3 linked regions of the Bacillus pumilus genome follow. The protein of the gene in region 2 interacts with the protein of the main gene of each other region in a pairwise test. Links are inferred from orthologs where the notes say so. Each region holds a gene or a part of one and is shown on either strand. Other genes may lie near its edges.

The links.
Region 1: the proteins of groL (region 2) and GKC25_RS17700 interact in binary tests that used the Escherichia coli proteins (3 or more experiments, as listed by UniProt). The link is inferred for Bacillus pumilus from one-to-one orthologs.
Region 3: the proteins of groL (region 2) and grpE interact in binary tests that used the Escherichia coli proteins (3 or more experiments, as listed by UniProt). The link is inferred for Bacillus pumilus from one-to-one orthologs.

Annotation. Positions count from the first base shown.
Region 1 is NZ_CP046128.1:3,462,465-3,472,848, forward strand. What follows is about bases 1-2,881. They hold GKC25_RS17700 (extracellular solute-binding protein), read left to right. Parts: upstream 1-748; coding sequence 749-2,014; downstream 2,015-2,881. Other genes in these bases: GKC25_RS17695 (LacI family DNA-binding transcriptional regulator), read left to right, coding at 1-576; GKC25_RS17705 (sugar ABC transporter permease), read left to right, coding at 2,153-2,881. Outside these bases: more of GKC25_RS17705, read left to right, coding at 2,882-3,391; GKC25_RS17710 (sugar ABC transporter permease), read left to right, coding at 3,393-4,235; GKC25_RS17715 (glycoside hydrolase family 53 protein), read left to right, coding at 4,249-5,457; GKC25_RS17720 (beta-galactosidase), read left to right, coding at 5,481-7,547; GKC25_RS17725 (CitMHS family transporter), read left to right, coding at 7,845-9,173; GKC25_RS17730 (DUF4064 domain-containing protein), read right to left, coding at 9,220-9,648; GKC25_RS17735 (ABC transporter permease), read right to left, coding at 9,673-10,384. UniProt on the Escherichia coli protein: Part of the ABC transporter complex MalEFGK involved in maltose/maltodextrin import. Binds maltose and higher maltodextrins such as maltotriose.
Region 2 is NZ_CP046128.1:562,834-573,859, reverse strand. Bases 3,741-6,720 are described here. They hold groL (chaperonin GroEL), read right to left. Parts: upstream 6,058-6,720; coding sequence 4,423-6,057; downstream 3,741-4,422. Other genes in these bases: GKC25_RS02825 (CPBP family intramembrane glutamic endopeptidase), read left to right, coding at 6,628-6,720; groES (co-chaperone GroES), read right to left, coding at 6,114-6,398; GKC25_RS02840 (DUF3231 family protein), read left to right, coding at 3,741-3,787. In the rest of the region: GKC25_RS02865 (hypothetical protein), read left to right, coding at 41-508; GKC25_RS02860 (hypothetical protein), read right to left, coding at 571-987; GKC25_RS02855 (FMN-binding negative transcriptional regulator), read right to left, coding at 1,159-1,770; GKC25_RS02850 (GNAT family N-acetyltransferase), read right to left, coding at 1,791-2,309; GKC25_RS02845 (MarR family winged helix-turn-helix transcriptional regulator), read right to left, coding at 2,332-2,784; more of GKC25_RS02840, read left to right, coding at 3,275-3,740; more of GKC25_RS02825, read left to right, coding at 6,721-7,362; GKC25_RS02820 (YdiK family protein), read left to right, coding at 7,359-7,553; GKC25_RS02815 (NUDIX hydrolase), read left to right, coding at 7,611-8,237; twin-arginine translocase subunit TatC, read right to left, coding at 8,277-9,041; GKC25_RS02805 (twin-arginine translocase TatA/TatE family subunit), read right to left, coding at 9,048-9,227; GKC25_RS02800 (redox-sensing transcriptional repressor Rex), read right to left, coding at 9,255-9,908; cyclic pyranopterin monophosphate synthase MoaC, read right to left, coding at 9,924-10,415; GKC25_RS02790 (ATP-binding cassette domain-containing protein), read left to right, coding at 10,554-11,026.
Region 3 is NZ_CP046128.1:2,216,655-2,227,464, forward strand. Bases 1-2,764 are described here. They hold grpE (nucleotide exchange factor GrpE), read right to left. Parts: upstream 1,780-2,764; coding sequence 1,222-1,779; downstream 1-1,221. Other genes in these bases: dnaK (molecular chaperone DnaK), read right to left, coding at 1-1,197; hrcA (heat-inducible transcriptional repressor HrcA), read right to left, coding at 1,843-2,764. In the rest of the region: more of hrcA, read right to left, coding at 2,765-2,874; radical SAM family heme chaperone HemW, read right to left, coding at 2,956-4,095; lepA (translation elongation factor 4), read right to left, coding at 4,210-6,048; GKC25_RS11235 (YqxA family protein), read right to left, coding at 6,180-6,512; GKC25_RS11240 (stage II sporulation protein P), read right to left, coding at 6,527-7,735; GPR endopeptidase, read right to left, coding at 7,802-8,917; rpsT (30S ribosomal protein S20), read left to right, coding at 9,116-9,382; holA (DNA polymerase III subunit delta), read right to left, coding at 9,517-10,536; GKC25_RS11260 (YqzM family protein), read left to right, coding at 10,774-10,810. UniProt on the Escherichia coli protein: Participates actively in the response to hyperosmotic and heat shock by preventing the aggregation of stress-denatured proteins, in association with DnaK and GrpE. It is the nucleotide exchange factor for DnaK and may function as a thermosensor.

The sequences.
Region 1 (10,384 bases), 2.9 Mb from region 2 along the record:
TCACCGGATGAAGACCGTTTTGATTCTGTAAAGCCAAACCTGAAACGAATTGTTGAAAAGATCATCGATTCTTTTATTGAAAAAGAGCACACATCTATTGGATTCATTGGCGGCACAGACCTTGATCTGAATACGAATGTGCATATTCCAGATATTCGCGAAACGACTTTCCGTGAATATATGATGGCTCACAATGTCCTTGATGAGCGATTGGTCTATGTCGGTCACCATTTCTCAGTAGATGAAGGCTATTCGCTGATGATGAAGGCGATTGATGAGCTTGGTGATGACCTGCCCACCGCTTTTTGTGTCGCTAGTGATCCTCTTGCCATCGGCTGCTTACAAGCATTAAACGAGCGCGGATTTTCTCTGCCGAACCGCGTGAGCGTCTTTAGTATCAACGATATTCATGTGTCTCAATATGTGTCACCACCGCTCACCACGTATCATATCCACACGTCTTTACTTTGTGAAACAGCTGTCGATTTACTGTTAGAAAGACTTGTGGACGGCAGAACATTACCTAAAACTGTTCTGATTGCTTCAGAACCTGTCTTTCGAAAAAGTACGATATAAACAACTAGAAGCCCCGTCCAATGTGGAGGGCTTCTTTTCTCTCTATATGAGTAAAAAATTTTACTTAATAAATTTAATGAAATATGTTTACTTTTTTTACTTAAGTTGATATTCTCACATTAAGAAAGCGTTTTCTTATTATCTGTGAAAATAGAACGAGAGGGGATTACCAATGAAAAAGGGAAAATGGGCGACATTATTAGCAGTCGTTGGTACTGCTGTGCTTCTGCTTTCAGCTTGCGGACCGGGAGATGACAATTCAAGCGGTACACAGCCGGCATCTACAGGTACAAAGACCTTGCTAGTGTGGGAGGATGTCAAAAAGTCTGATGGGCTTCAAGACGCTGTAAAAGAATTCGAAAAACAAAATGATGTGAAAATCAAAGTGGTCGAAAAAGCTTATGCCGACCAAGTTGAAGCTCTCCGTCTAGATGGTGCAGCCGGGACAGGTCCAGACGTCATCACGATGCCTCACGATCAAATTGGATCAGCTGTCACTGAGGGGCTATTACAGGAAATCAAGCCAGATCAAAAAGTGATTGACTCCTTCACAGACGAATCGATTCAATCACAAACGGTAAACGGCAAGCTGTATGGCCTTCCTAAATCCGTTGAAACGACGGTGCTTTTCTATAACAAAGATCTTGTCAAAAAGGCACCAACGACACTTGATGGCTGGTATGATCTTTCGAAAAAACTGACAAAAGACGGGAAATACGGTTTTGTTGCAAAATGGGATGAAATTTACTATGCACAAAGTGTGTTAGGCGGATCAGGGGGCTATATTTTCAAGCAGAAAAGCGACGGCTCTTATGATGTCAATGATATTGGTCTGAACAACGATGGCGCCAACCAAGGCGGAGAATACATTCAAAAATTCTTTAGCGAAGGGCTTTTCCCGAAAGGCATCATTGGTGAACAAGGAATCAATGTCCTCAACTCCTTATTCACAGAGAAAAAGGCGGCAGCTGTCATTTCTGGTCCATGGTCATTTGGTCCATACAAAGAGGCGGGTATTGACTATGGCGTGGCCCAGCTGCCAACACTCCCTAACGGAAAACATATGAGCTCATTCTTAGGTGTAAAGAGCTACAACGTCTCCTCTTATTCTAAAAATAAAGAACTTGCTGAGAAATTTGTTGAGTTTATCACGAACGAAAAAAATTCGAAGAAGCGCTTTGAATTGACAGAGGAAATTCCACCAGTGAAAAAACTGATGAAAGATCCAATCATTACGGAAAACGCTAATGCGGATGCTGTTTCAAAACAAACGAAATATGCCACGCTGACACCGAACAATCCTGAAATGGCAGAGGTGTGGAAGTCGATTGACAGCGCATTAGGGCTGATTGCAACTGGGCGTACAGATGTGAAAAAGGCATTTGATGATGCGGTCAATCAAATCGACTCTCAAATTAAAGCAAATCACTCCAAATAACCATCAAATGCGGGTAGTCTATCAAGCTGCCCGTAGTTGATCTAATTTCATATGAAGTAGGTGTTAGACGTGACGGGTAACCTTGAACTAGACCGCACACACACAGTGGAATCAAAGACACACCGGAGACGGGCGCTAATGTTCTCCTTTATACCCGGGATGGGGCAGATATACAACAAACAGTACGGCAAAGGGGCACTCTTTTTCCTGTTCGGCGTCTCTTTTTTGATTGTATTTTATGATTTATTCAATATTGGCTTCTGGGGGCTGTTCACACTTGGGACGATGCTGCCTCGTGACAACTCTGTTTTTCTTTTAGCCAAAGGGATTATTGCGCTGTTAACAGCTGGTTTTGGTATCGGCTTTTATGTACTCATGATGCGTGATGCTTTTATGAACGGAAAGAAACGGGATCAAGGGGTTCCGCTTCATTCCATCCGTGCTCAATATCATCAGCTCATCGATCAAGGCTTCCCTTACTTAATGAGCACTCCTGCTTTCTTTTTACTTCTATTTTCTGTTGTCTTTCCTATTATGTTCAGCTTTGCGCTAGCCTTTACGAACTACGATTTATACCACTCGCCTCCTGCCAACCTGATCGACTGGGTAGGAATCAAGAACTTTCAAAATATCTTTTCCATTGATATTTGGAGAGACACCTTCATTGATGTACTTGGCTGGACCGTCGTATGGACTTTGGCTGCGTCGACCCTTCAATGTGCCATCGGCATCTTTTTAGCGGTTCTGCTCAATCAGAAGGATTTAAAGGGAAAACGGTTTTTTAGAACCATTTTGATTCTCCCTTGGGCTGTTCCGGGCTTTGTGACCATTTTGGTGTTTGCTGGACTGTTCAATGATACCTTTGGTGCCATTAACAATACACTTTTTGCATCGATAGGGATTGATCCAAAACCATGGCTGACAGATCCATTTTGGAGCAAAATTGCCCTCATTGCGATGCAGACTTGGCTTGGATTTCCTTTTGTTTTCATTATGACAACAGGCGTTTTGCAGGCGATTCCCGAGGATTTATATGAGGCTGCGACCATCGATGGAGCCGATTTTTTTCAGAAATTCCGGTCCATCACGTTACCGCTTGTTCTCTATTCCATTGCACCCATCCTTATCACACAATATACGTTTAACTTTAACAACTTTAATATTATCTACTTATTTAATGGCGGGGGACCGCCTGTTGCGGGGTCAACCGCTGGAGGAACGGACATCTTGGTTTCTTGGATTTATAAACTTACGATGCAGTCCTCTCAATATGCACTCGCTGCGGCTGTCACGATTTTACTTTCAATCTTTGTCATCGCCATTGCACTCTGGCAGTTTAAGAGAACGAATTCATTCAAAGAGGAGGACATGATGTGATATGGGATCAAAACAAAACAAGCTCATTCGCCTGAGCATTACTTATTTTATCCTTTTCATTGCCTCCATTTGTATTCTATATCCACTGCTTTGGACAATCGGTGCTTCCTTTAATCCTGGAAACAGCCTCATGAGTACAAGTATGTTTCCGATGAATCCAACGTTCAGCCACTTTACCGAGCTCTTTTTCGGTCAGGGGGCACTTTATGCAAAATGGTATTGGAATTCAATGAAGATCAGTATTGCGACTATGCTCTTAACGTTAATTCTTGTCAGTTTTACAGGCTATGCCTTTTCCAGATTCCGTTTCAAAGGACGGAAAAATGGGCTGATGCTCTTTTTGCTGCTGCAAATGATTCCGCAATTTTCAGCGCTGATTGCGATTTTTGTTTTGGCTCAAATGCTTGGACTGATTAACAGCCACCTTGCACTGATTTTGATTTATGTAGGCGGGCAAATTCCGATGAATACGTATTTAATGAAAGGCTATCTTGATGCGATTCCGAAGGATCTCGATGAATCAGCCAGAATGGACGGCGCAGGGCATTTCCGGATTTTCATCCAGATTATCATGCCGCTTGCTAAGCCGATTTTGGCGGTTGTCGCCATCAACTCTTTTACAGGACCACTGGGTGATTTCATCATCTCCAGTGTCATTGTCCGCTCACCCGAAATGTATACGCTCCCGATCGGTCTGTACAATCTTGTGTCAGACAAAATGGGGGCCAGCTACACGACCTTTGCAGCCGGGGCTTTACTCATTGCGATTCCAGTCGCTTTATTGTTTCTTGTTTTACAAAAACAATTTGTATCCGGCCTCACACAAGGCGGGACAAAAGGATAAGGGGAGATATTTGATGAAAAAGTGGATGCTCGTCACGGTTGTCGTTTTCTTTTTTATGGGGTTAGGTATTTTGCCTGAAGCAAAAGCCGATACGATTTCTGTTCAGCCGATCAATGGACTGCAAGGTGATTTCATCAAAGGAGCCGATATCTCTATGCTTGCAGAAGTAGAGAGAAGCGGCGGCAGATACTTCGACCAGAACGGAAAACAGGTGGACCCGCTCAAGCTATTAAAGGAAAAAGGCGTCAACTATGTGCGCATTAGACTGTGGAACCATCCATACGACAACCAAGGCCGTGCCTATAACGGCGGGACAAATGATTTAAACACAGCCATCGCTCTATCGAAACGTGCAAAAGCACAAAATATGAAAGTGCTGCTTGATTTTCACTACAGTGATTTCTGGACTGATCCTGGTAAACAGTTCAAACCGAAAGCTTGGGCATCTCTTTCACAAAGCGATTTAGAAAAAGCGGTCGGCACTTACACAGGGGATGTACTCAAAGCGATGAGAGCACAAAATGCCCTTCCTAACATGGTTCAGGTTGGGAATGAACTGAACTCAGGCATGCTGTGGCCAAATGGAAAGAGCTGGGGTGAAGGCGGCGGGGAATTTGACCGGCTCGCCGCTTTGCTAAAGGCTGGCACAAATGCTGTCCGCTCTGTCGATTCTAACATCAAAATCATGCTTCACCTTGCACACGGAGGGGACAATGGTGCGTCCCACTGGTGGTTTGATGAAATCACAAAACGAGGCATCTCATTCGATACGATCGGTCTATCTTATTACCCGTATTGGGACGGTGGATTTAATGGTCTGACGTCTAATATGAATGATATTAGTGCCCGCTATCACAAAGACGTGATTGTTGTGGAAACCGCCTATGGGTTTACGACAGCAAATGGCGACAACCTAGAGAATTCATTTAATCAAGACTCTGTCAAAACAGCCGGCTACCCGGCTTCACCTCAAGGTCAGGCATCTTTTATACGAGATCTATCAGAGAAAATTTCACAAGTAAAAAACAATTGCGGAAAAGGGTTCTTTTATTGGGAGCCGCTTTGGATTCCAGCGAAAGGCGCTCCGTGGTCTAGTCAATACGGGCTGGCTTATATCCAAACAACCGGTACAGTCGGAAATGCTTGGGAAAATCAAGCGATGTTTGATTTCAACGGAAAAGCACTGCCTTCTCTTGATGTATTTAAACAAATGACACCGTAATTAAAAGGATAGGACGTGACAAAATGGGAAAGCGTTACCCACTCGTTCACCCAAATGTGAAAGGCTTTTTGCATGGTGGCGATTATAATCCAGATCAATGGCTCCATATGCCGGAGATCATTGACGAAGATTTTCGATTAATGAAGCTTGCACACTGTCAAACATTCTCCATCAACATTTTCGCATGGAGTAAGCTAGAGCCAAAAGAAGGGCAGTATGATTTTGCATGGCTGGATGACATCATGGACCGCTTGGCAGCTCAGGGGGCTCACGCCATTCTCGCAACGCCAAGCGGGGCAAGACCTGCTTGGCTGTCACAAGCATATCCAGAGGTATTGCGCGTCGAAGCGAACCGTCAGCGTAATTTACATGGACTGCGCCATAATCATTGCTTCACCTCACCGGTTTATCGAGAAAAAACGAATACACTCAACCGGCTGCTGGCTGAACGCTACAAGGATCATCCAGCACTGATTATGTGGCACATTTCGAATGAGTACGGCGGCGAATGTCATTGTGATCTTTGCCAGGAAGCATTTCGGGACTATTTGAAAGACAAATACAATCATGACCTTGAAGTTTTGAATCAAGCATGGTGGACGGGTTTTTGGAGCCACACGTATAGTGACTGGTCACAAATCGAATCACCTACACCGCACGGGGAGCACATGATTCACGGGATGAACCTAGACTGGAAACGCTTTGTCACAGCGCAAACGATCAATTTTTATCAAAATGAAATTGAACCGCTGCGGGAATTGACGCCTCATATCCCAGTGACCACCAACTTTATGGGCGACTACCCGCATATGCGCCCATTCCTTGGGCTGGATTATCATCAATTTGCAAAAGAGGTCGACGTGATTTCATGGGATAGCTATCCAGCATGGCATAGCGGCAGGGAAACAACCTCCGAATTAGCGTCAAACGTCGCCTTCGTTCACGATTTATATCGTTCATTAAAGGACGGTCAGCCATTTCTCGTTATGGAGAGTACACCGAGCCTTGTGAACTGGCATGAAGTGAATAAGGTCAAACACAAAGGAATGGCACACCTTTCTGCCATACAGGCGATTGCCCACGGATCAGACTCCGTGCTTTACTTCCAGTGGCGCCAAGGCCGAGGTGCCTCCGAGAAATTCCATGGCGCCGTAGTCGATCATTCCGGGCACGAACATACGCGCGTGTTTCAAGAAGTCGCTGATCTAGGGAAACAATTGGAGCAGCTGCAGCCCATTGCGGGCACGTCCGTACAACCAGAAGTCGCCATCATATACGATTGGGAAAACCACTGGGCCATTGATGATGCACAAGGCTTAAATAATACAAACAAACGCTATGTAGAGGCTTGTCAAACTCACTATCGAAGCTTTTGGAAAAAAGGCATCCCTGTTGACATTGTCGGCATGGAAAAGGATTTCTCATCCTATCGTGTGCTGGTTGCTCCAATGCTCTACATGATCAAACCAGGCGTCGCAGAAAAAATCGAAGCCTTTGTCAAAAAGGGCGGTATTTTTATCGCGACATATTGGAGCGGCATGGTCGACGAAAATGACCTATGTTTCCTCGGTGGTTTCCCCGGCCCTCTCCGTCATGTACTTGGCATATGGGCTGAGGAAATCAACACATTGATGCCAGATGAACATGTGTTAATAACCACAGGGAATGGACGCACCTACCATGTCGGGCAATATTGCGAATCCATTCATCCTGAAACGGCCTCTGTGTTAGGGCATTTTGAGAATGGCTGCTACGAAGGACAGCCAGCCCTTACTGTCCATCCTTTTGGAGATGGAAAAGCATACTATATGGCTTCCGAAAATGAGCAGATTTTTTATGATGAGTTCTACGAGGATCTCATCGCAGGAATGGGTATACAGCCCGTCCTATCATCTGTGATTCCAGAGGGAGTTAGTGTACAAAAACGAACAGATGGCACGCAAGACTATGTATTTATGATGAATTTTACAGAAGAGCAGCAGAACATATCACTAGATTCAGCGGAAAGCTATGAAAATATGCTGTCTGAAGAGCAGGTGCCAGACCAGCTTCAGCTTGACCCTTACGAGTACGTCATCTTGAAAAAATAATTTGAAAGAAGCGTTCATTCATTGGACGCTTCTTTTATTTTAACGATTCCAAATACCTATATAAATATATTTGCTTGTAGAAATGCCCTTGAATCGTTATATTTTATCTAAATTTTTTGACATGTTTGATACCGCGCCGTGAATGGATTCACCATCCTTTTTTACCATTGTATAGGTATGAAAGCGGTTGCCTAATACTCATATTTTTGATACCCTTTTTTTCAATGCAGATATGGGACTGCATTGTCATAAAAAGAGCAAGAAAATGTAAACGGTTTATTGTAGGGGGAGGGACTTATGTTAACGTTTGTTGGATTATTGATTATTTTAACGATTGTTGTATTGCTGATTTGGGGGAAAGCAAGTCCAATTGTTGCCATGGTCATGGTGCCTTTAATCGGGGCATTCATCGCAGGATTTGGAATCAATGACATTCAATCTTTCTTTGAAGAGGGGATTATCAAAGTACTGCCAGTGGCGACCATGTTCATCTTCGCCATTTTATTTTTTGGTATTTTACAAGATACAGGGTTCTTTGAACCTGTAATAAAAACACTGATTAAACTGACAAAGGGAAATGTTGTCACGGTTGCGATGGGAACAGCTCTAATAGGAGTCATCGCTCATTTAGACGGAGCAGGAGCGACTACATTTTTATTAACTGTACCTGCACTGCTTCCACTTTATAAAAAATTACATATGAGTCCGTACTTATTGCTGTTATTGATCGGGACAAGTGCCGGCTTAACGAATATGGTGCCGTGGGCTGGCCCCACAGGACGGGCAGCGAGTGTCCTTAATATGGACCCATCTGAACTTTGGGTGCCGCTCATTCCCATTCAGCTCATTGGGGTCGTTCTCGTATTAGGAATGGCATTTATTTTAGGAAAAAGAGAAGAAAAACGCATTCGGGTCAAAATCGCCGCAAATGAAATCGCTGCTGTTCAATTAGAAGGCGCAGATTGGGACCGGGCTATTCAATCCATTAGCGAGACAGGTGATGCCGCTTTAAAACGTTATCACTTGATTTGGGTGAATTTCATTCTGTTTGTAGCCGTTGTTGTCCTTCTTGTGCTCAACGTGATTCCGGCTAGTTATATGTTTATGATTGGTCTTTCTCTCGCACTATTAATTAACTATCCGAAAGTGGATGTACAAATGGAGAGAATCAAGGCGCATGCACCTAGTGCACTCATGATGGCTGCCGTTATTTTCTCCGCAGGTTCATTTTTAGGAATTCTCGAAGGAACGGGCATGCTAAAAGCTATTGCTGTGGACAGCATTCAGATTCTACCTGCTTTCCTGCTTCCATTTTTACATATCATTGTTGGGATGTTTGGGGTACCGCTGGATATGCTGACAAGCACAGACGCCTATTATTATGCTCTACTTCCAATTGTCGAATCGATTACATCTGAGGTTGGCGTGTCGGGCACTTCCGCTGCGTATGCCATGATGATTGGAAACATCATCGGAACCTTTGTCAGTCCACTCGCTCCAGCCGTTTGGCTTGCGATAGGTCTTGCGGGAGTCGATATGGGGAAACACATCCGCTACTCCTTCTTTTGGATGTGGGGATTCAGTATTATCCTTTTGTTCGTTGCGATGCTGATCGGTATCATTTAAAAAAAGAAAGACATGCGTACAACGACGCATGTCTTTTTCTTTGTATTTATGAAGGATATTCACTCGTGTGAATGTCTGTTTTCGGCTTTCTAATAAGAGACATCAATCCAATGATAAACAATAGAACCATTGGAGCAAATGCAAGGCCGACTGTTCCAATCAAAAGAGTCACAGCAGACACCAAGAAAAGAATACCTGAAAGCACGGCACGGCGGTCTGTTTTCAAGAAAATCACACCGACAATCGATAGCACAGCCGCAATTGCGGAAACGACCATGAACTGAGTACCAAATGCATTAACCGAAGCCTGAAGCGTTTCAATCGGCAATGTTTCTCCTTCCTCTTGCAACACTTCATTGATTTGATCATAAAATGATGGACCTAAGGAGAGAATTAATGCTCCAAATCCAACACCAATGGCATTGAGGACAATACTAATAATCCCCATAATTTTTTCACCTTTCCGTCTAATCATGTGTAAACCTCCTAAAAAGTTAAATTAACTGCCTGTTTTCACTTCTCGCTTTTGGAAGACAATTAAGGCAATCGCCAAGAAAATAGCCCAATAGATGACTAGGACTGTTAATGAGAATCCTAGAGACATACCTTCGATAAGAGTAACCTCTTCCATAAAATATTGAGATGGATCATTTGCAAATAACAAATATTTTGCCCAATCAAAGAAGAGCATTAAAATACCTGTAATTGATCCACCCACAATATAAGCTAACACACTAATAGCGATGGAGATAGCTTCACTTCTAAATACTGTAGAAATGGCGAACGAAAGTGTTCCCAGTACGACAAACATTGCACAATGAGCAAGATAATAAAAGACCATATTTGCAAACTGCGAACGTTCAATCACTTCACCATTTTGATAGACCAAATTCACATAATCAGTGTTGAGGCCGAAGAAAATGGCACCCAATATAAATGACAAGATAAACAGTACCACAACAAGTAAAAGAGCATATAGCTGCACCGTAATATATTTAGATATTAGGATCTTTAGCCTTGATGGTGGGCGAATCAATAATAATTTAATTGTACCATGCTTGTATTCAGCCGAGACAATGGTGGAAGCAATAATGATCACAAACACACCTACAAGCTGAAGTAAATTGGCGTTTGTTTTCACATAATCCCATACACTGTCACTAAACTGATTAGCTGGCGGTAAGTTATGCTTGATTCGATAATCATTAATA
Region 2 (11,026 bases):
ACATAAACATACATACTTCGCAGAAAAAAGGAGAACGAACGTGAGAAAAAGTCTACTTGTTTTCATGAGCCTAGTTGCAAGTCTCTTCATTCTAGCAGCTTGCTCGAATACGACGAAAGAACAAAAAACAGAATCTAAGGCACTTCCAACGATTAATGACCGCATTCAAAATGAAACGAAAGAAGTCATGGAGCAGTCTAAACTCATAAAAGATACTGACATCACCGTTGATCAAAAGAAAAAAGTCATTTCTTTAAACGTGACCGCTTCATCTGATACCAATAGTGATTACGCTGAAGTCATCGGTTTAAACTTTGCCAAGACGCTGGCCATTGGGGCATCAACTGAAAAAGAAAACAACCTGCACAAACCAGAAAATGACAGCCTTGGCGCCCTCTATTCCTTTTACGACCTAAACATCACCGTGAAACAAGAAAACGGCAAAGTACTGGCAAAAGGAAAGAAAAAAACAAATGAAACAAAAATCACGTGGGAAAGAGCCCAGTAATTTATGGTTTTTTACGATGAAAAAAGCTTGTAGAGGACCTCTCTACAAGCCTTTTTTCATGTTTATTCAGTCAAATCGTCTCTCATCGCATCAACTAGTGTGTGAATATCTGAGTGAGTCCTTGATGCTAATCGTACCAACAAATCATCTATACACTCATACAAATGATGTTCCCTCAAAATATACTCCTTATAAAATGGAATGACAAAGAAATAGAGCAAATCAGCAAATTCAAGTGCAACGTTATCTTCATCCTCATCTTCTAACGCCTGTCCAACACTTTCAATCAACCAAATCAAATCTGCTTTCTTTTCAATCGGGACATACATCAGTAAATGAATATCATCCGTATCCTTCGTTTGTAAAATCCGCTCAGCCGCTTCCTTTGACAGCGCCCCAATTTCTGTAGAAGATATATTAACAACCGCTAATTCATCCTCTGATCTCACTTGATTCATTTGCAGCAAGTTTTGGTCCATCTCGACTCACTCCCCATTCTCAGATACCTTTATTATAAGGAATTGATCTGATTTTTTATGGAAATAGTGGATTTTTTTATGTAATTTTAAAGAAAATGTGACATTATAAGCCAAGATATCTCATTTCTCTCAAAACAAAAAAAAGCACTCTTGATCATAAGAGTGCTTTTCTCATACATCCTTTACTCTCTTTTTCATCGCCTCAGCCATTTCCACGTCACCCTCTGCTTCCAACTTTTCAATGATGTGAGCATAATCCCTTTCATGGCGATTTTGGCTTAGTTTAAAAGCAGCCTGAACTTCATCAATGATGATTTTAAAGCCCACAATCCCTTTCATTTGTTTCTCTAACAGTTCATCAGACAATGTATCCCATAAAACAGGCTGTTCTCTGTGGCTTTCGTATGTTTCCAGCATCGTGGTTAATTCTTTTACCAGTTCCCCTTTTTCTAACAGCACAGCCTTTCCATATACATGGACAGCCTGATAATTCCATGTCGGTACGGCTTCTTTTTCATACCATGAAGAGGATATATAGGCATGTGGTCCTTGAAAGATGACGAGCACCTTCTCATTTTCTTCAAACGTTTTCCACTGAGGATTTCCAATCGCCATATGCCCTGTAATCACATACGAATCTTCAACTTGATGAAAACTCACTGGAATATGTGTCGCAATGGGCTTCTCATCTGTTGTGGTCACAACTGTAGCAAATGAATTTGATTGAATAAATGATTTGATTTTCTCCATATCTTTCACTTGAAAAAATGATGGAACATGCATGTTCTCTTCCCCCTTTTAGATCAGCTCAGTGTTTTGGTCATAATGAGATCCATTTGCTCTTCGTCCCCCATAAGGAATGCGTGCACCCCTGTTTGAACAAACCCAAGCTTTTGATAAAATGCGATGGCCGCTTTGTTGTGCTCCCACACCCCAAGCCAAACATCACGTTTATGATATTTCTTCGCGATCTCAAAGGCTTGATTGATTAAATATCGGCCTAATCCTTGTTTTTGAAAGGACTGCTTAATATAAATTCTTTCAATCTCTAACGCTTCACTTCCCATCTCTTCTGACTGCGCATCATCCATATTGACCTTCAAATAACCAGCAACTTCGCCATTCACTTGAACAAAATAGAACTGTGAAGATGGATGATGTAATTCTTTTAACAGCTGGTTCGGATGAAAGGCTGTCTTTACGTAAGCATCGATATGTTCCGCTTTGTTTTGATTCTGAAAGGTTTCTATAAATGTGTCGATACCGACTTTTTGCAGCTCTTCTATATGCTGTTCATTACATGGAATAAAAGTGACGGTCATTGAAGTCATCTCTCCTTATCATTTAGTAGCGTCTCTTATTTCCTTTTTTCACATAATCCCAATCTTTTTCGATATTTTTTCTCACCCTTAGAAGATACTCATATATCTGTTCTGCTTCCTCTTCAGAAAATCCATCCAGCGCTACTTGATTCGAATAATCATTTTCTCGTTTGATCATTGGATATACCGCTTCCCCTTTATCAGTGGGAAACAGCTTTTTGATTTTTTTATTCACTCGATCATCTTTCTTCTCAATAAAACCATGCAGTTCTAATTTTTTGATAGCACGAGCAGCCGTTGTTCGATCCACCTTGATCATTTCCGCCAGCTTTTCCTGAATGATGCCAGGCTCTTCACAGATACGCACAAGATACAAATACTGCCCCTTCGTTAAATCGTACTCTTTAAATTCAATATTACTTATAGAATCAAGCGCCCGAGCGATGACGCCAATCTCTCGCAAAATCTCTCTCATTTATCACGACTCCTTTTGTTGCATTTACAACATAAAACATAACAACATTATAGTTTATTTTTGTTGTAAACACAATAAAAAAACACCTTCATTGAGAAAGTGTTTTTTTCATTTTCTTTATTTCGCTCGTTTCTTTAATAGTGGTAATCGTTACAAAAAATAACGATCTCTGATCATCGCGAACGAAGGTGGTTAGGCAATGGGAAAAAGAAGAAGAGAGCCTCATAATATGCCACTACATTTTATCATATATATTCGTTGCTAGAAGATAATTTCCCTTTATGCAACCGCTCTTTTTATAACATAATCTCTCCAGTTTTATTAGCCATTATTCGTTAGAGTCCACATAGATTAAAATTAGAATTTTACCTTTAACAACCATCATTAAAATGATGAATATAATGGTTTAATTTAGGAACTATAAAAAGGTGACCAATCGTCAAGAAAGGAAGGTCGCTTAATGAATATTTTACAATTAGGGAGGATGACAATGGGAATTTTAAGTGGAAATCCAACGGATGAACCTATGCACTATGGTGAAGTGTTTGGTACATGGTCTTACTTGATGGTAGCTAAAGGTTTAGTTGCTGGTTATCAAACCCACTTAAACCATGCAGGTGACGAAGACTTACAAAAATTAATTGAAGAAGCTATTCAGGGTGGGCAACAAGAAATCAAAGAAATTGAAACTTTATTAAAAGAAAATGGAATTGGCTTACCTCCAACACCTCCTGAACGACCTAAAGCTTGTATAGACGATATTCCAGTAGGGGCACGTTTTCAAGATCCAGAAATAGCCGCTGGTCTTTCGGCGAACATTGCGGCAGGCTTAGTATCGTGTAGCACAATTATGGGGCAATCCATTCGAGAAGACATAGCTATGATGTTTGGACAGTTTCATGTTCAAAAGACAGCACTTGGAGCAAAAGTCCTTAGACTTAACAAAGAAAAAGGATGGTTAATTCCACCACCTCTTCATCATAGCAAAGCAGAAGATTGCTAATCATAAGATGATTAAACATTAAAGAGTAGACCTTTAGGGTTTACTCTTTTCTTGCTAAGCTTTAAACTTTCTACAAATTGAAAACTCTCCTTCACTCTCTTTACAGTCACTATATTTTGCCATTCCCATCGATTGCCTTTGAGCCAACATCATCAGCACTAGAAGATCAATTCCTTTAATATACCTAAAAATATCTTCCTCAGATTTAAAAGCTCCTATTACTATAGGTTCTTTAAACATTGATAGCAACTAACCAGTGGTAAAAACTTCGAGAGTAACCTTTCTCTATTATAGTCCTTGCAATTGCAGCATAAAGTCGGGCCCGTTCCGAGGTTCCATTTAATCAACAAGGTTGCTCATACCATACTGCTTGAGATCGAATCGTCATTAATGAAAAACAATAGCGTAGTGGACATAAAGGTTAGTCATACTACAAGGAATATCTATGCTCATATGACTGTTAATATGGAAGAAAAGGCCTCCCAACAGTTTTGCAAACTGATGAAAGGCCTTCTTCTATAGTTAGCTTATTTGTCACAGGTTGCCTTGTGTTTAATAACACAAGGACAAATACGACGACAAGAAAAGCATATTATTATTTCAGACGTTGATATAACAAGGTTTTGAAACCCTGATTACATCATGCCGCCCATACCACCCATGCCGCCCATATCCGGCATTCCGCCGCCTGAGCCGCCTTCTTCTGGTTTGTCAGCAACGACTGCTTCAGTTGTTAGAAGCATTGCTGCAACAGAAGCTGCGTTTTGAAGTGCAGAGCGAGTTACTTTTGTTGGGTCAACGATTCCTTTTTCGATCATGTTTACCCATTCGTTTGTTGCTGCGTTGAAGCCTACGCCAATTTCTTCGTTTTTCAAGCGCTCAACGATGACGGATCCTTCAAGACCTGCGTTGTGAGCGATTTGACGGATTGGCTCTTCAAGAGAACGTAGAACGATGTTTACACCTGTTTGAACGTCACCATCTGCTTCGATTGAAGCGACTTTTTTGTATACATTCACAAGTGCTGTACCACCACCGGATACAATACCTTCTTCAACTGCTGCACGAGTTGAGTTCAGTGCATCCTCGATGCGCAGTTTACGCTCTTTTAGTTCTGTTTCAGTTGCAGCACCAACTTTGATGACAGCGACGCCGCCAGCTAGTTTTGCAAGACGTTCTTGTAATTTTTCTTTATCGAATTCAGAAGTTGTTTCTTCTACTTGCGCACGGATTTGGTTAACGCGTGCTGCGATTTGAGCAGAATCTCCTGAGCCTTCTACGATGGTTGTGTTTTCTTTTGTCACAACAACTTTAGACGCGCGGCCAAGCTGACCGATTTCGGTTGATTTCAGGTCAAGTCCTAGGTCTTCTGTGATTAACTCTCCGCCAGTTAGAACAGAGATGTCTTCAAGCATTGCTTTACGACGGTCACCGAATCCAGGTGCTTTGACTGCCACTGCGTTGAATGTTCCACGAAGTTTGTTCACAACAAGTGTTGCAAGTGCTTCGCCTTCTACATCTTCAGCAATGATCAATAATGGTTTTCCTTGTTGTACAACTTGCTCAAGTACAGGAAGGATTTCTTGAATGTTTGTGATCTTTTTATCAGTGATTAAGATGTAAGGATTTTCAAGAACCGCTTCCATCTTATCAGAATCAGTCACCATGTATGGTGAAGCATATCCGCGGTCAAACTGCATTCCTTCAACCACTTCAAGCTCAGTTGTGAACCCTTTAGATTCTTCGATTGTGATCACGCCGTCGTTACCTACACGCTCCATTGCTTCAGCGATTAGGCTGCCTACTTCTTCATCTGCTGCAGAAATAGACGCAACTTGAGCAATTGATTCTTTGCCTTCGATTGGTTTAGAAATCTCGTGCAAGCCTTCAAGTGCTACTTTCACTGCTTCTTCGATCCCTTTACGAACGCCAACAGGGTTTGCACCAGCTGTTACGTTTTTAAGACCTTCACGGATCATTGCCTGAGCTAGAACCGTTGCAGTTGTTGTACCATCACCAGCTACGTCGTTTGTTTTGCTTGCAACTTCAGCCACAAGTTTTGCACCCATGTTTTCAAATGCATCTTCTAATTCGATTTCTTTTGCAATCGTTACACCATCATTTGTGATAAGTGGAGAACCGAATTTTTTCTCAAGAACCACGTTACGTCCTTTAGGTCCTAAAGTTACTTTTACAGCATCTGCAAGTGCATCTACACCACGTAACATCGCGCGACGTGCTTCTTCACTGAACTTAATATCTTTTGCCATAATAACGAAACCTCCTCAGTCTTTTTAAAAATATATCTCAATGTTTTTTTATGTGATTAACCAATAACAGCTAAAATGTCGCTCTCACGAAGGATTAAATATTCTTTGCCTTCATATTTCACTTCAGTGCCTGCATATTTTGAGAAGATAATGCGGTCGCCTGTGTTTACTTCTAACGCAACGCGCTCACCACTTTCAAGTACACGGCCTGAACCTGCTGCAACAATTTTACCTTCTTGCGGTTTTTCTTTTGCAGAATCCGGTAACACAATACCGCTAGCGGTTTTTTCCTCAGATTCAACGAGTTCAATGATTACGCGATCGCCTAATGGCTTTAACATAAGAAACAACCTCCTCAATTTTTATATGTAGTCTTTTTTAGCACTCATCACTAGTGAGTGCTAACACATTTATTATAATAAAGAATGTCTTCTGTAATTTCAAGTAAAAACCTTTAAAAATTTTTACGCTTTCATGATCTTTTTTCAACTCAGATTCTTTCCTTTTCATCGAAGAAGAAGACTTGTGTTACAATAAATCTAGTTCTTTTAGTAAAGGGGTTTTCGTTACTTGAAAAAACAATATTGGTACATCATCTTAACGTATATATTGGTACAGGTTTCTGCAATTCCTTATGTGATCATTATGAAATGGTTAGGATTCATTCAAACACCGATGACACAAGCAGAGCTCTCTAAATTGTCAGGAACATGGACAATCATCAGCTTCTGTATCGGATTAATCATTATTCTGCTCATTCTTCGGACTGTACCAAAAGCTTCACTTCGAAATGAAGCACCGGTTTCAGTCGGTTTAGCTATCGCCTGGATCATTGGCGGTTTCTTTCTTTCCCTCTTTGCACAATCGATTGCAGGAGCGATTGAACAATATGCATTTGGCATTGGCCGTGAATCCGAAAATACTCAAGCCATCTTATCCATTATGGATGCAGTTCCATGGCTTGTAATTGTCATCGCCCTGATTGGACCGATATTAGAGGAAATCATTTTCCGAAAAATCATTTTTGGTGTGATTTATGAAAAAACGAACTTCTTTATTGGAGCGCTTGTCAGTTCAGTGGTATTCGCAGCTGTACACAATGATTTTGCTCATATCTTACTTTATACCGCGATGGGCTTTACCTTTGCCTTTTTATATGCGAAAACAAAACGTATCATTGTTCCAATCGGTGCACATATGCTGATGAACTCGCTCGTCATTCTTGTGCAGATTGAGCCAGTAAGAAAAATGATTGAAGAACAATCTCAAACAATGCAAATGATTATTGGAGGCTTTTTCTCATGAGAAACCCTGTCGTATGGGGCGTCATTTATTTTGCCGTAGGTGTTGCTTTCACCTATATGGCCATTCAAAATCCAGGTGACATGTGGTCATTTTACAGCATTTTGCTGATGGTGTTTGCGGCCTATAATATCAATATCGCGTTTAAAATGTTTGCCTTCTCTGTCAAACTCAAAAAACAGCAGCAAAAATAAATCAAAAACCATTTTCTAATCTCTGGAAAATGGTTTTTTTATGGAGGACAAGTTTTCATGAAACAAGAAAAACTGAACATCTTAAATGAGCAGCATGAAGCGATTGGAGTTGCACCCCGTTCAGATGTCCACGCCCAAGGTCTTTGGCATGAAACCTTTCATTTCTGGCTTCTCAAAAAGGAACATGACACCGTGTATCTCTATTTTCAGCTAAGAAGCCCCGCAAAAAAAGATTTTCCTGCTCTGTTTGATATCACAGCAGCAGGCCACCTTCTTGCAAATGAACAGCCTTCTGACGGTATGAGAGAGGTAGAAGAAGAGCTTGGTCTTACTGTCCCTTTTGAAGATCTATCCTTTGCAGGTGTTATACAGGATGAAATTCATCTACCCGATTTTACTGATCGTGAATTTTGCCATGTCTATCTTTACGTCCATCAAGAAGAGCAGATGAACATTCAATTACAAAAAGAAGAAGTCGCTGGACTTTACAGAGCAAAGCTAATGGATGCACAGCAGCTTTTCACAAGAAAATGTGAAAACATGCAGCTTGATGGCTTTGAAGTTGATGAATCCGGAGAACGATGTGAAGAAAGCAGAGTAGTCTGTATACAAGATTTTGTACCGCATGAGCCTGCCTATTATCAGCATCTATTTCAAGCGATCAATCAATTCCTTTTACAATAGAAAAAGCATCGTGACCCTTATTCGGATCACGATGCTTTTTTATGAGACATCATAATTTTTTTTCTCCTCTGTCTCTGTTTGCTGCATTTTGCGATAGGTCACTCTTGAAATGACAATACTCACTTCATACAAAACGAGCATCGGCAAGGTGACCATGAGGTGAGAAACAAGCTCTGGCGGTGTAATGAGTGCGGCAATGACAAGGAGGACAAAATAGGCATACTTCCGTATTTTTGATAAAAACATCGGTGTGATGATGCCAAGTCTTGTGAGAAACATCAACACAACGGGCATCTGAAACAAAAAGCCAAATGGAAGTGTTAACTGCATCAGAAATGTAAAATACTCATGAATCCCAATGACTTGCTCTACATTTAAATCATTCGACATCCGCATCATAAAATCAACGACAAACGGAAACAAAATAAAATAAGAGAAAGCCACACCGCTCAAAAATAAAAGCAGTGCAATCGGAATATAAGCAAGTGTCACCTTTCTCTCTTTTTCATATAAGCCGGGGCTGACAAACGCCCAAAGCTGATATAAAATCACGGGACACGTCAAAACCAAAGCAATGACAAATGCGAACTGCATAAACACGTACAGCGGATCTGTGAGCTTAAATGCATTCAGTGTCAGTGTGGCCGCTTCATCGGTATTTTGTAAATACACAATGACCGGCTTAGCAAGAAAAAAACCAGCCACCATAAAGGCGACAAAAAACATCGCAATGATCACTAAACGTTTTCGCAGTTCCACAATATGCTCCATAAGCGGCATATCTTTGACATTCATGAAGCTCATCCTATTCTACTGATCTTCTTTTTTCTTTTTTTCTTCCTGATCATCAGCTAAACCTTTTGTGGCATTTTTGAATTCACGTAATGTATCTCCTGCTGCTCTTCCTAATTCAGGAAGCTTTTTCGGCCCAAAAATAATGAGCGCAACAATCGCAATCAGAACCAAGCTTCCAGGACCGATCGGACCCATTTGCTCCACCCCCTTTACCCCTTTTCGTCAATCCTCCTGTGTAACAGAGTAATGCTTTAAGAAATACACAAGAGACTGAAGTTCAACCGCCAAATCTATATGATGAATTCGAATGTGTTCCGGCACATTCAATCGAGCCGGCGTAAAGTTAAGGATTCCTTTGATGCCAAGGGCAATCAAACGATCTGTAATGGATTGAGCTGCTACGGCAGGTACTGTCAAAATGGCAACAGGAATATCTCCTACCTCTTGAACATGCTCTTCAAGCTTATCCAAATCATAGACAGGCACGCCGCCTATCTCACTTCCTATTTTACTCTCATTGACGTCAAAAGCCATTGAAATTTTTGTATTATTATTTTTGATGAAATTATAGTGTAAAAAAGCAGTCCCTAAATTCCCGACACCGATGAGCATGACATTGGTCATTTCATCTTGGTCAAGTGTCTTTCTGAAGAAGGTCAAGAGGTAATCGACATTATAGCCATACCCTTTCTTCCCAAGTGCACCAAAGTACGAAAAATCTCGGCGAATGGTGGCAGAATCCACTTTGACTGCATCACTAAGCTCTGCCGATGACACCCTTTGTTTTCCTGATGCATGCAGATTTTTTAAAAAACGGTAATATAGCGGCAAACGTTTGGCTGTCGCTTGTGGAATTTTTGACTGATCTATATTCATATAAGGTCCTCCAACTTAAATATCAGATGCTCTGTGAAAATCACCGTTTTTCCCGCCTGTCTTTTCAATTAAATAGGTAGGACCGATGATCATGCCTTTATCAATCGCTTTGCACATGTCGTAAACGGTCAGTGCACATACTGAAGCAGAAGTGAGCGCTTCCATCTCCACACCCGTACTTCCTTTTGTTTTCACCTGTACTTGTATGTTCAGAATGTGCGCATTTCCGTCTTCCTCCCAATCAAAGGAGATATCCACGCCTTTTAGTGCAAGCGGATGACACATTGGAATGATGGTAGATGTTTGCTTTGCTGCCATGATGCCAGCAACCTGTGCAACAGACAGCACATCCCCTTTTCCAATTTCACGTTGTTGTATTTTATGAAACACTTCTTTTATCATACGAACGCTTGAAGCAGCAACGGCGGTTCTCACTGTAGACGATTTGTCACTAATGTCGACCATCTTTGCTCTTCCCTGTTCGTTAAAGTGGCTAAATTGACTCATCTTTCAACGCTCCCTCACTCAAATGATACACTATTTTTTCCTATCTGTCTTTCATTTGAATATGGCGATTGTATGTAACATTTGCCGGTTTACTGCTGATAAGCTACACTTAACATATTATAGCAGAGGTGAAGTTACATGATGATTCTACAAGTGAATCAGCTGTCCAAATCATTTGGTGCTGATACCGTTTTAACGAATATAAAATTGGAAGTCAAAGCAAGGGATCGGATTGCCATTGTAGGTCGTAACGGCGCAGGCAAATCCACCCTTTTGAAAATCATTGCCGGTCAATTGTCTTACGAGCAAGGTGAGATCATCAAACCGAAAGACCTATCGATCGGCTATTTAGCACAGCATACCGATGTGACGTCTACACGTAAGTTAAAAGACGAATTATTATCGGTTTTTGATCATTTAAAAAGGATGGAACAAGAGATGAGAACCATTGAGGAGAAAATGGCTTCCTCCACAGGTTCTGAGCTGGATTCCCTCATGAAAACCTATGACAGACTGCAGCAGGAATTTAAAGATCAAGGCGGCTATCAATACGAAGCTGATGTCCGCTCCATTCTTCATGGGCTGGGCTTTAGTCACTTTGAAGATGAGAC
Region 3 (10,810 bases), 1.6 Mb from region 2 along the record:
AGCCGTTGAGAATACTTGAGATTTACTTGTTGGAATGGTTGTATTACGTTCAATCAGCTTCGTGAATACGCCGCCCATTGTTTCAATTCCTAAAGAAAGTGGTGTTACGTCAAGAAGAACAACGTCTTTGACATCTCCTGTGATGACTCCCCCTTGGATCGCCGCACCAAGAGCAACCACTTCATCAGGGTTTACACCTTTATGAGGCTCTTTGCCTGTTTCTTTTTTGATTGCTTCTTGTACTGCAGGAATACGAGTTGATCCACCAACAAGGATGACTTTATCAATCTCGCTAGCAGATAAACCAGCATCTTTCAATGATTGACGTACAGGTGTCATTGTACGCTCTACAAGATCTGCAGATAGCTCTTCGAATTTAGCACGCGTCAGCGTTAATTCAAGGTGAAGAGGACCTGCTTCTCCAGCTGTGATAAATGGCAATGAGATTTGTGTAGAAGATACACCAGAAAGATCTTTTTTCGCTTTTTCAGCAGCATCTTTTAAACGCTGAAGCGCCATTTTATCTTTAGAAAGGTCAATACCATTTTCTTTTTTGAATTCAGCTACTAGGTGATCAATGATAACTTGGTCAAAATCGTCTCCACCAAGACGGTTGTCACCAGCAGTTGAGCGTACTTCAAAGACCCCGTCTCCAAGCTCAAGGATTGATACGTCAAATGTACCGCCGCCAAGGTCGTATACAAGAATCGTTTGATCTTCTTCTGTTTTATCTAAACCATACGCAAGTGCAGCTGCTGTTGGTTCGTTGATGATACGTTCTACTTCAAGACCAGCAATTTTACCAGCATCTTTTGTTGCTTGGCGTTCTGCATCGTTGAAGTAAGCAGGAACTGTGATAACAGCTTTTGTTACTTCTTCGCCAAGATAGCCTTCAGCATAAGATTTAAGGTGTTGAAGAATGATTGCAGAGATTTCCTGCGGTGTATAGTTCTTGCCTTCAACTTCTACTTTATAATCTGTACCCATATGTCTTTTAACAGACATGATCGTGTTCGGGTTTGTAATTGATTGACGTTTCGCTACTTCACCAACTTGGCGCTCTCCGTTTTTAAAAGCGACAACAGATGGTGTTGTACGTGCTCCTTCAGCGTTTGCAATAACTTTTGGCTCTCCGCCTTCAAGTACTGCAACACATGAGTTTGTTGTTCCTAAGTCAATCCCAATGATTTTACTCATAATCGATGACCTCCCATTATGTAGTTATTGATTTACTTTTACCATTGATGGACGAATAACTCGGTCTTTGAGTTTATAGCCCTTTTGCAATTCTTCTACTACGATATTTGAATCGACGTTTTCATCTTCAACTTGCATGACGGCTTGATGAAGGTTTGGATCGAACTCTTTGCCGACAGCTTCAATCGGTTCAACGCCTTCATTTTTCAACGCTTCTACCAGCTGGCGGTAAACCATTTGCATTCCTTCTAACAAACTTTTCGTCTGCTCATTGTCTGGATCAATTCCAAGCGCTCTTTCAAAGTTGTCAAGAGCTGGGAGAAGATCGCTGACAACATGTTGAGAACGATATTTTTGCACGGTCTCCACTTCAGTTCGAGCACGGCGTTTATAGTTTTCAAAATCTGCTTGAACACGCAGAATTTTGTTTTCTTTTTCATCTAGAAGCTGCTGCAATTCATCGATTTTCTCTTGGAAGGCAGACTGTTCATCATGTGTTACTTCCTCAGTATCTGCTTGAACTGCTTCTTCTTGTGCTTCAACCTCTGCTTCTTGCTCAGGTGTCTGTTTTTCTTCTGACATTGTGTTCACCTCCCTCAAAAGATTCAAGAATACGAAGGGGCAATGCCCCTATCTTTTATCACCCTACTCATCATACAAATTGGAAAGTGCGTTTGACAAGTCTTTTGATACATGATGCAAAAGACTAACGACTCGCCCGTAATCCATGCGGGTTGGACCGATGATGGCAATGGAGCCAAGTGATTTTTGATCAATCGAATAAGTGGCTGTGATCAAACTGCAGTTCTCCATTGCTTCCAAATTGTTTTCTGAACCGATTTTAATGGTGATTCCTTGCTGATTTGGATGAAACAGCTGCATGACATCATTCTTTTGCTCAATCAGCATCATGAGTGAGCGAATGCGGTCGATGTCATGAAACTCTGGCTGATTCAACATATTAATCTTCCCGCCAAAGAAAAGTTTTGATTCATTTTGTGTCGATGTAAATGTGCTGCCCAGCGCATCTAAAATGTGATCATAATCTTTTAAATGTGTGCGCAGAAGCATGACCACTTCTTTATACATCCTGTCCTTCAGCTGGTCCATTGGAACGCCAGCTAATCGGCTATTCAAAATATTCATCAGCTTCTCAATATCGGAGACATCGAGATGCTCAGAGAAGGTAATGGTTTTGTTTTCAACATGCCCGCTATCTGTAATCATGATCGCTACTGCTTTGTTTGGCTGAACGGGGACAAGTTGAATTTGCTTTAATCGATTTTCACTCAGCTTTGGACCAAGCACAATCGATGTATAGTTTGTGAGATCTGATAAAATTTCCGCCGATTTTTGAACTGTTTTTTCCAGCTCAAAAATTTTCTCCTGAAAAGCCGACTGGATGAGCACAAGTTCTTTAGACGACAGTTTTCGCGGAGAGAGCAAATGATCTACATAATAACGATATCCTTTTTCTGAAGGAATTCTTCCAGATGAAGAATGGGTCTTTTCAATAAAACCAAGTTCCTCCAAATCAGCCATTTCGTTTCTAATCGTCGCAGAGCTGAATGTGATGTCCTCTTTTTTAGAAAGAGTCCTTGACCCAACTGGCTGCGCCGAACGAATAAAGTCATTAATGATGACTTGCAGAATCAAAAGCTGACGATTTGTTAACATCATCATCACCCCTGTTAGCACTCTCTTTCAACGAGTGCTAATTGTATAAACAAAATTACCAAACTCAAATTAAAATGTCAATTATAACTCACCGAGAAACGCTTGAAATACTTCATTTCCTAACAATTTCCCTTTTCTTGTTAAACGAATGCCGATGTCATCTTTTACAATGAGACCTTTTTCTTCTAATTCTTCAAGAACAGTGGAAAAAAGAGCTTCTGGTGCAGCACCATATTTGGCTTGGAAGTCGGCACTTTTCACCCCTTCGATCTTTCGAAGGCCTAAGAACATTTCTTCTTCTATCTGCTCTGCTTTTGTGACCTGATGAGTTTCCTTATACGGGAACCCAGTTTGCTCAATCAGTTCCAAGTAATGCTTCACAGGCCCTGCGTTCACATTTCGGATGCCATCTACATACCCGTGTGCTCCTGCACCGAAACCGAAGTAGTCTTCATTGCTCCAATAGGTCAGGTTATGCTGGCTTTCAAAGCCAGGTTTTGCGTAATTGCTAATTTCGTATTGCTTTAATCCATGTCGCTCCATTTCATCCATCACAAGCTCATACATTTCAGCCTCACGTTCTTGCGGCGGTAAATGCAGTTTGCCTTTTTGCATTAAGTTGTAAAAAACTGTTTTCGGCTCCACTATCAGTGAGTAGACAGAATAATGCTCTGCCCCTAATGAGAAAGCTGTCTCAAGTGAATTCATCACATGATGCTTTTCTTGATGCGGCAATCCAAACATGAGGTCGAGGCTAATGTTGTCAAATCCAACGGCTCTTGCTCGCTGGAAAGACGTGAGGACATCTTTCTTTTGATGAACTCGTCCGATTTTTTTGAGTAAATCGTCTTCAAAGGTTTGCACCCCAAAGCTTAGCCGATTGACGCCGGCTGCTTTTAACACATGCAGCTTCTCGAGTGATAATTCATCTGGGTTTGCTTCCACTGCAAATTCAACCAGATGTTTTGCCGGTTTTAACACTCGGTGAATGCTGTTCATGAGCTGGTCTAGCTGGCTGACGGTCAGTGATGTCGGCGTTCCCCCGCCAATAAAGATCGTCTTTAGTTCTTGCTCGCCCTTTTGCTCGATCGTGTGCTGCATCTCTTTTTCAAGAGCCGCTAAGTATTCATCGACTGGCTGCGTTTTAATGAAAAATTTATTGAAATCACAATAGTGGCAAATGTGCTCACAAAATGGAATATGAATGTATGCTGCTTTCATTTGATGACACCTTCTTTACAGGTAAAGAGCCGCAGTTTATCGCTGCGGCACCTTTGTTTGTTTTCGACTATAAACGCCAAGGCTGACATTGTAAAGCAGGTTGCCTTGAGGGTGTTATTTTTTTGGTGTGCTGTCGTCCATCTTCAGCACAGCCATAAATGCTTCTTGCGGGACTTCAACAGAGCCCACTTGCTTCATGCGCTTTTTCCCTTCTTTTTGCTTCTCAAGAAGCTTCCTTTTCCGGGAAATGTCTCCACCATAACATTTAGCAAGTACGTTTTTACGCATCGCTTTAATGGTAGAACGAGCCACGATTTTTTGTCCAATCGCTGCTTGAACTGGTACTTCAAAATGCTGGCGTGGAATGAGTTCTTTCAGCTTTTCTACGATGATCTTGCCTCGTTCATATGCGTAATCACGGTGAACAATAAAGGAAAGGGCATCGATTTTTTCGCCATTCAGCATGATATCCATTTTCACTAGAGTAGATGGGCGATAGCCAATCAGCTCATAGTCAAAGGACGCATAGCCTTTTGTGTTGGACTTGAGCTGATCAAAGAATTCGTACACGATCTCCGCCAAAGGAATTTCGTACACAATGCTCACTCGGTTTGCATCAAGGTATTGCATATCAATGAAATTGCCGCGCTTTCCTTGGCAAAGCTCCATGACAGAGCCTACATAGTCATTCGGCACCATCATTGTTGCTTTTACGTATGGTTCTTCAATTCGCTCAATCTTTTGCGGATCAGGCAGATTGGACGGGTTATCTACGACGATTTTTTCTCCGTCTGTCATATACACATCGTAAATAACACTTGGTGCTGTCGTAATAAGATCGATTTTGAATTCACGTTCAATCCGTTCTTGGATGATTTCCATATGAAGCATTCCAAGAAAGCCGCAGCGGAAACCGAAGCCAAGTGCTTGGGATGTCTCTGCCTCATATTGAAGGGAAGAATCATTTAATTCAAGCTTTTCTAGGGCTTCACGTAAGTCATTATATTTCGCTGTGTCAATCGGATAAAGTCCGCAGTACACCATTGGGTTCAGCTTTCTGTATCCTGGCAGCGCTTCTTTCGCTGGGTTCTCCGCACTTGTGATCGTATCCCCCACACGTGTATCACCGACATTTTTAATCGCTGCTGTTAAGTAGCCAACATCTCCAACAGTGAGTTCATCTGTCGGCATGGCTTTTGGTGTGAATACGCCGACTTCAAGCACTTCAAATTCTTTGCCCGTCGCCATCATTTTGATTTTCTGACCTGGTCTGACGGTTCCTTCAACAATTCGTATGTACGCAATAACGCCGCGATACGCATCGTAGAGAGAATCAAAAATAAGAGCTTGAAGCGGTGCTTCTGGGTCTCCAGCAGGTGCCGGCACCTTTTCGACGATTTGTTCTAAAATATCTTCGATCCCAATACCCGCCTTAGCAGAGGTGAGAACAGCTTCAGACGCATCCAACCCGATGACATCTTCAATTTCTTCTCTTACACGCTCAGGCTCTGCACTTGGCAGATCGATTTTATTGATAATCGGAAGAATCTCTAAGTTGTTATCAAGAGCTAAATAAACGTTCGCAAGTGTCTGTGCTTCAATTCCTTGTGCTGCATCTACTACAAGAATCGCACCTTCACAGGCAGCAAGGCTTCGAGATACCTCATAGGTGAAGTCGACATGCCCTGGTGTATCAATCAGGTGCATAATATATTCTTCTCCATCCTTCGCCTTATATTTCAGCTGGACAGAGTTTAATTTAATCGTTATGCCGCGTTCACGCTCTAAGTCCATGGAATCAAGTAATTGTTCTTTCATTTCTCGCTGAGTAATCGCCGCTGTTTTTTCCAAAATACGGTCCGCCAATGTGGATTTCCCATGGTCAATATGGGCGATAATGGAGAAATTTCGAATTCTTGATTGCCGTTCTAATCGTTTTTCTTTATCTGTCACAATCTATCACTCCTACTATAAAACGCGGGTTGCGCTAGCTTAGATTATATCAATAGGGCTGTAAAGATTCAATCGAAATCAAGAAAAGCCGCTCATCGGTCAGCGGCTTTAGTCATATGGTATTGATTTGTTTATTTCCCATTCATCCAATCATAAAGAGAACGGGCTGCATGTGTCATGCCATCAGACAGCGCTTTTCCTGCCTTGGAGAAGGCATTAAAGCTCTCTATTTCCTCAAGCTGCTTTTGTTTTTCGGCAAGATCCTTTTCTGTAACAGCCGTTCCTAAGATAGAGGCTTCTCGTTCTTCATCGTCGTTCATTTGGATGGAGAACGCGCCTTTTAATTGTGGGTCATGGTAACCCTTCATTTGCAGCATGCCATTATTCGCCTGCTGCATTCCTAAAAAGACGCCAAATAGCAAGACTAGTCCTAAAATAATGGTTTTTCCAATAAATGATCCCATGCACCGTCACCACCTTAAGAGCGTTTTTTCTCATCCTTTGCTTTGCCGTTCACCTTTTCCGCGTCCCAGAAAATGTCGCTGAAGACATCAGCTGCTGCATTGGATGCATTTTTCAACTCTTCCATATTATTATCCACTCCGCCAAATTCTAAAAGTAGGGCTTTGTCGGATAAATCTTGATTATAAATTCCATTATCGCCAATTTCTCCTTTGGCAAACACACCGACACTGAGACCTTTATATTTTTTCTCCATCAAATGGTGGAACTCCGTCGCAAGCTTGAGATTTTTCTCATAGCTTTGATTCTTCTTCCCTACAACAAACGCAATTCTCGCATATTTTTTTCCTTTGATCTCGACAGTGGTGTCTTTCTTTCTTCTTGAGTCACGGTGGATATCAATTAAGTATTCGAGGTCATCATTTTTCGCTAAGGCTTCTTTTACGACCAATCTTGATTCATTATAAGATTGAGGATACTTTAATCCTTTTTGCAGGAGCCTTTTTTCAACTTCCGTTTTGTCGACCGTATTCCCGATTCCTTGCTGATCAAGCGCCTTTCCGAACATGTCGCCGACAAGGGTGACATTCACTTTTGAGTGCCGTGCATTGTTTGGATTCGTTTCTCCTTTTAAAAATGGTAAATATGATTCCGTATTATGCGTGTGGTAAATGTACACGGCTTTTCGTTTTCCTGTCGACCGGTCCGGCTCTTTCGCAGGCTTTTTCGGCACATCTTTGTCGAGCTTGTCCAGCTCTGCCAAATTTGCTTCTTTTTCATCTTGGATGACTTCACTTGGCGGCGGCGATTCCATTGGCATGTTGGTATAGTCTGTTCCTTCACCCGCTAAGATGATTTTTGTATCAAAATGTTCAAAACCTGGGAGTTCTCTCCCTAGAAAACTACGCGGGTCTTCTAAATTGATACTAGTCGCAAGCTTGAGTGACAGTCCAGAGAAATGAAACCCTTTTTGATCTTTCGGGACTGCTGAGGCGAAATATTGATTTTCCATACCCATTAATGTAGCGAAGAACGCTCCGGAAAGCTCATCTGCTACACCATATAGCGAGGCTTGCGGCCTCAGCTCTGGCTTTAAAGATGTCAACGCCCCTGACATCACAAACACCACAACAAGCGAGGCTATAAATAAGAAAATGCTTTTCACTACTTTTGTTCCATTAATCGCAACGACCAACTGTCGAGGACGGCGGGGTCTTTTTTTCATGATTTACTCCCTCCAGCACGCTTTCTAGTAATTACACTATGAGCGAGCTAGAGAAAGTAGAACCGATTAATGATTATAAGAACCCATGTTATCTTGAGAGATTTTTTGATGGAGTGCTGTATTTAATCCATTGGCGAGTACGTTTGCCATATCATCAATGAATGTATCCACTTCCTTAGGCGTGACCATTAAATTTTGCCCTAGCGGCGCAAGTACTTCATGGATCAGCTGCCGTTTCTCTTCTTCCGGAAGAGTCCCTACGATACCTAAAAATGATTGACGCGTTTCCTCATCTGGTAAGTCTTCTTCATTTAGCACTTTTTTCTTCCCAAAAGTCAAACCAGCCGGCACAAGAGAGCGGGACGGCCGGTCATCTTTCAGTTCTCTACCAAAATGCTTTAAGACATAATCAATTGTGTCACTTGCAATGGTTACTGCATCTACCACTGTTGGAACGCCAATCGCAATCACTGGAATCCCCAACGTTTCTTTGCTTAATTCTTTCCGCTTATTCCCTACACCTGAACCGGGATGGATGCCTGTATCAGAGATTTGAATCGTGGTATTCACCCGTTCCACTGCACGAGCAGCAAGAGCATCGATTGCAATGACAAAATCAGGTTTGGACCGCTCGATTACACCTTGTATAATGTCGCTTGTTTCAATACCGGTCAGTCCCATCACTCCCGGTGATAAAGAGGACACTGGGCGATACCCTTCCTGTACATTTTCCGGCTGCAATTCAAAGAGATGCCGGGTCACAAGCAGGCTTTCAACCGTGAGCGGGCCTAGCGCATCTGGCGTGACATTCCAGTTTCCTAGTCCTACTACAAGACAGCTCGCATCAGCCTGAATGCCTCGGTCTTTTAAAAACTGAGCAAAATGACGCGCAAATACTTCGACGACTTTTTCCTGCATCTCAGAATCTTTCTCCCGAATGCCCTGCGCCTCAAGCGTCAAGTATGTTCCTGTCTTTTTGCTGGTCAGCTCCTCCCCTTCTTTCGTGATCTCCACTGTGCGTATACGGATGCCATGCTCCTCTTTTTCCTTTTCGACAATCCCTTGAATTCCGTCCTTTTTGACGACATTCGGATCGTTCTCTTGTTCTAGTATCTCTTTTGTTTCAACAGCCAAGTCTGTCCGGATTTGATAAGCACTTAAATCAAGTTTCTGTTTCTCCATAAAAAGACTCCTTCCACCAAGTAATTAACAGTAGTCTTTCCATCTCTTTAAAGAAACATTCGAGCGCTTCATCAATGAAAAATACTTTACATTTATATTGCATTCTAAAGGTGTGTTTGATAGAATACAACTTGTTCTATTGTGAAGATTTAACCTTAAGACAATTGTGTTTAGGTTGTATCTTAGGAGGTGAAACACATGCCAAATATTAAATCAGCGATCAAACGTACAAAAACGAATAACGAACGCCGTGCACATAACGCAACAATCAAGTCTGCGATGCGTACTGCGATTAAACAAGTTGAAGTTTCTGTAGCTAACAACGATGCTGAGCAAGCAAAAGCTGCTCTTTCTTCTGCTGCAAAACGCATTGACAAAGCCGTTAAAACTGGTCTTGTACACAAAAACGCAGCTGCGCGTTACAAGTCAAGACTTGCTAAACAAGTAAACGGACTTTCTGCATAATGCTTGCAACGCCTCAGTGATGAGGCAACTGTTTAACTGTACGTCCGTCCTGACCGGCTCAGCCATTAGGACAGACTGGCAATTATACATCTAAACAAAAACGACCCTCTTTTTAGAAGGTCGTTTTTTTATGTTCAAGCGCCCAATAGTCGAAGCAGGAACAATTCTAACAATAGCTGCTTGTCCTTTTTACCGGTTTTCATTTCATAATCGATCGTTGATAGCTCTTTGACAATCTGCTTGAGCTCTTCTTCTGAAAACAGCCTTGCCTGATCCATAGCAAGTTTGACGCGGAATGGGTGGACTTTTAGATTTGAAGCAATTTGTTTTTGCCCATATCCTTGCTGAGCGAAATACTTCGTCTGCAAAATCAATCGAAATTGAGTTGATATGAGTGCTAATATTTTAATGGGTTCCTCATTTTGTTTCAGCAAATCATAAAACATCTGCATGGCCTCAGAGCGGCGTCTGTTGACAATTTGGTTAATTAATTCGAAAATATTCTGCTCTAAGCTTCTTGCAACGAGCTCATTGACATCCGCTAATTCAATTTCTTCTCGTTCTCCAATATATGTACTCAGCTTCCTGACCTCTTGAAACAATGTGGATAGACTCCCACCGCATAGCATCACAAGCTGCTCAGCCGCTTCAGATGTCATCGCCTTTCCTTCTGTTTTCACCAGTGTAATGGTGAAATCCGTTGTTTCTTTTGGGTTTAACTCTTTTGCCTCAACCATAGCCGCTTTCTTTTTTAGCAATTTGGTGATTTTCTTCCGTTCATCCAGCTTTTCATATGGTGCTAATAACACGAGAATGGTATAAGGCGCCGGCTTTTCTAAATAAGCTTCTAACACAGAAAGCTCATGCTCAATCTTCTCCTTTTTCTTTTCCGCTGTAAGAAAATAAGGATTCTTGATCACAACGAGACGCCTTTCTCCCATAAACGGAAAGGTTTCTGCATCCGTCACAGCCTGTTCAAGCGGCACCTCTTCCATATCAAAGACGGAGTAATTAAAATCCTTCGTCTCCTCGTCTACTACAGCTTGTCTTAATTTAGCTGCTGTTTCTTGCAGTAAATACGTTTCTTTTCCATATAAGCAATAAACGGGATGGATATCCCCTCTTTTTAAATTGTTCCAAACTTCAAAGACCATAAATTGAATCCCTCTCTTTCACTTCCTCCTCTATCCTAAAGTGTGTGAAGACATTAGTAAAGAGGAAGCTGAAAGTGCCGCCTCCTCATTTATAGTAAACGTCTGGTGCAAGCTCCCGGGTCAGCTCGCTGTCAGACGATATTCATAAAATGATCATGAAAATGGAAAACGGTTACTTTACCTTCTAGCAATTCCAAATGAGTTCAAGTATACTAAAATTAGCCAGGAGGGATGAAAATGAATGAATTTGAAAAAAATGTTCAAAGCAAGCGGA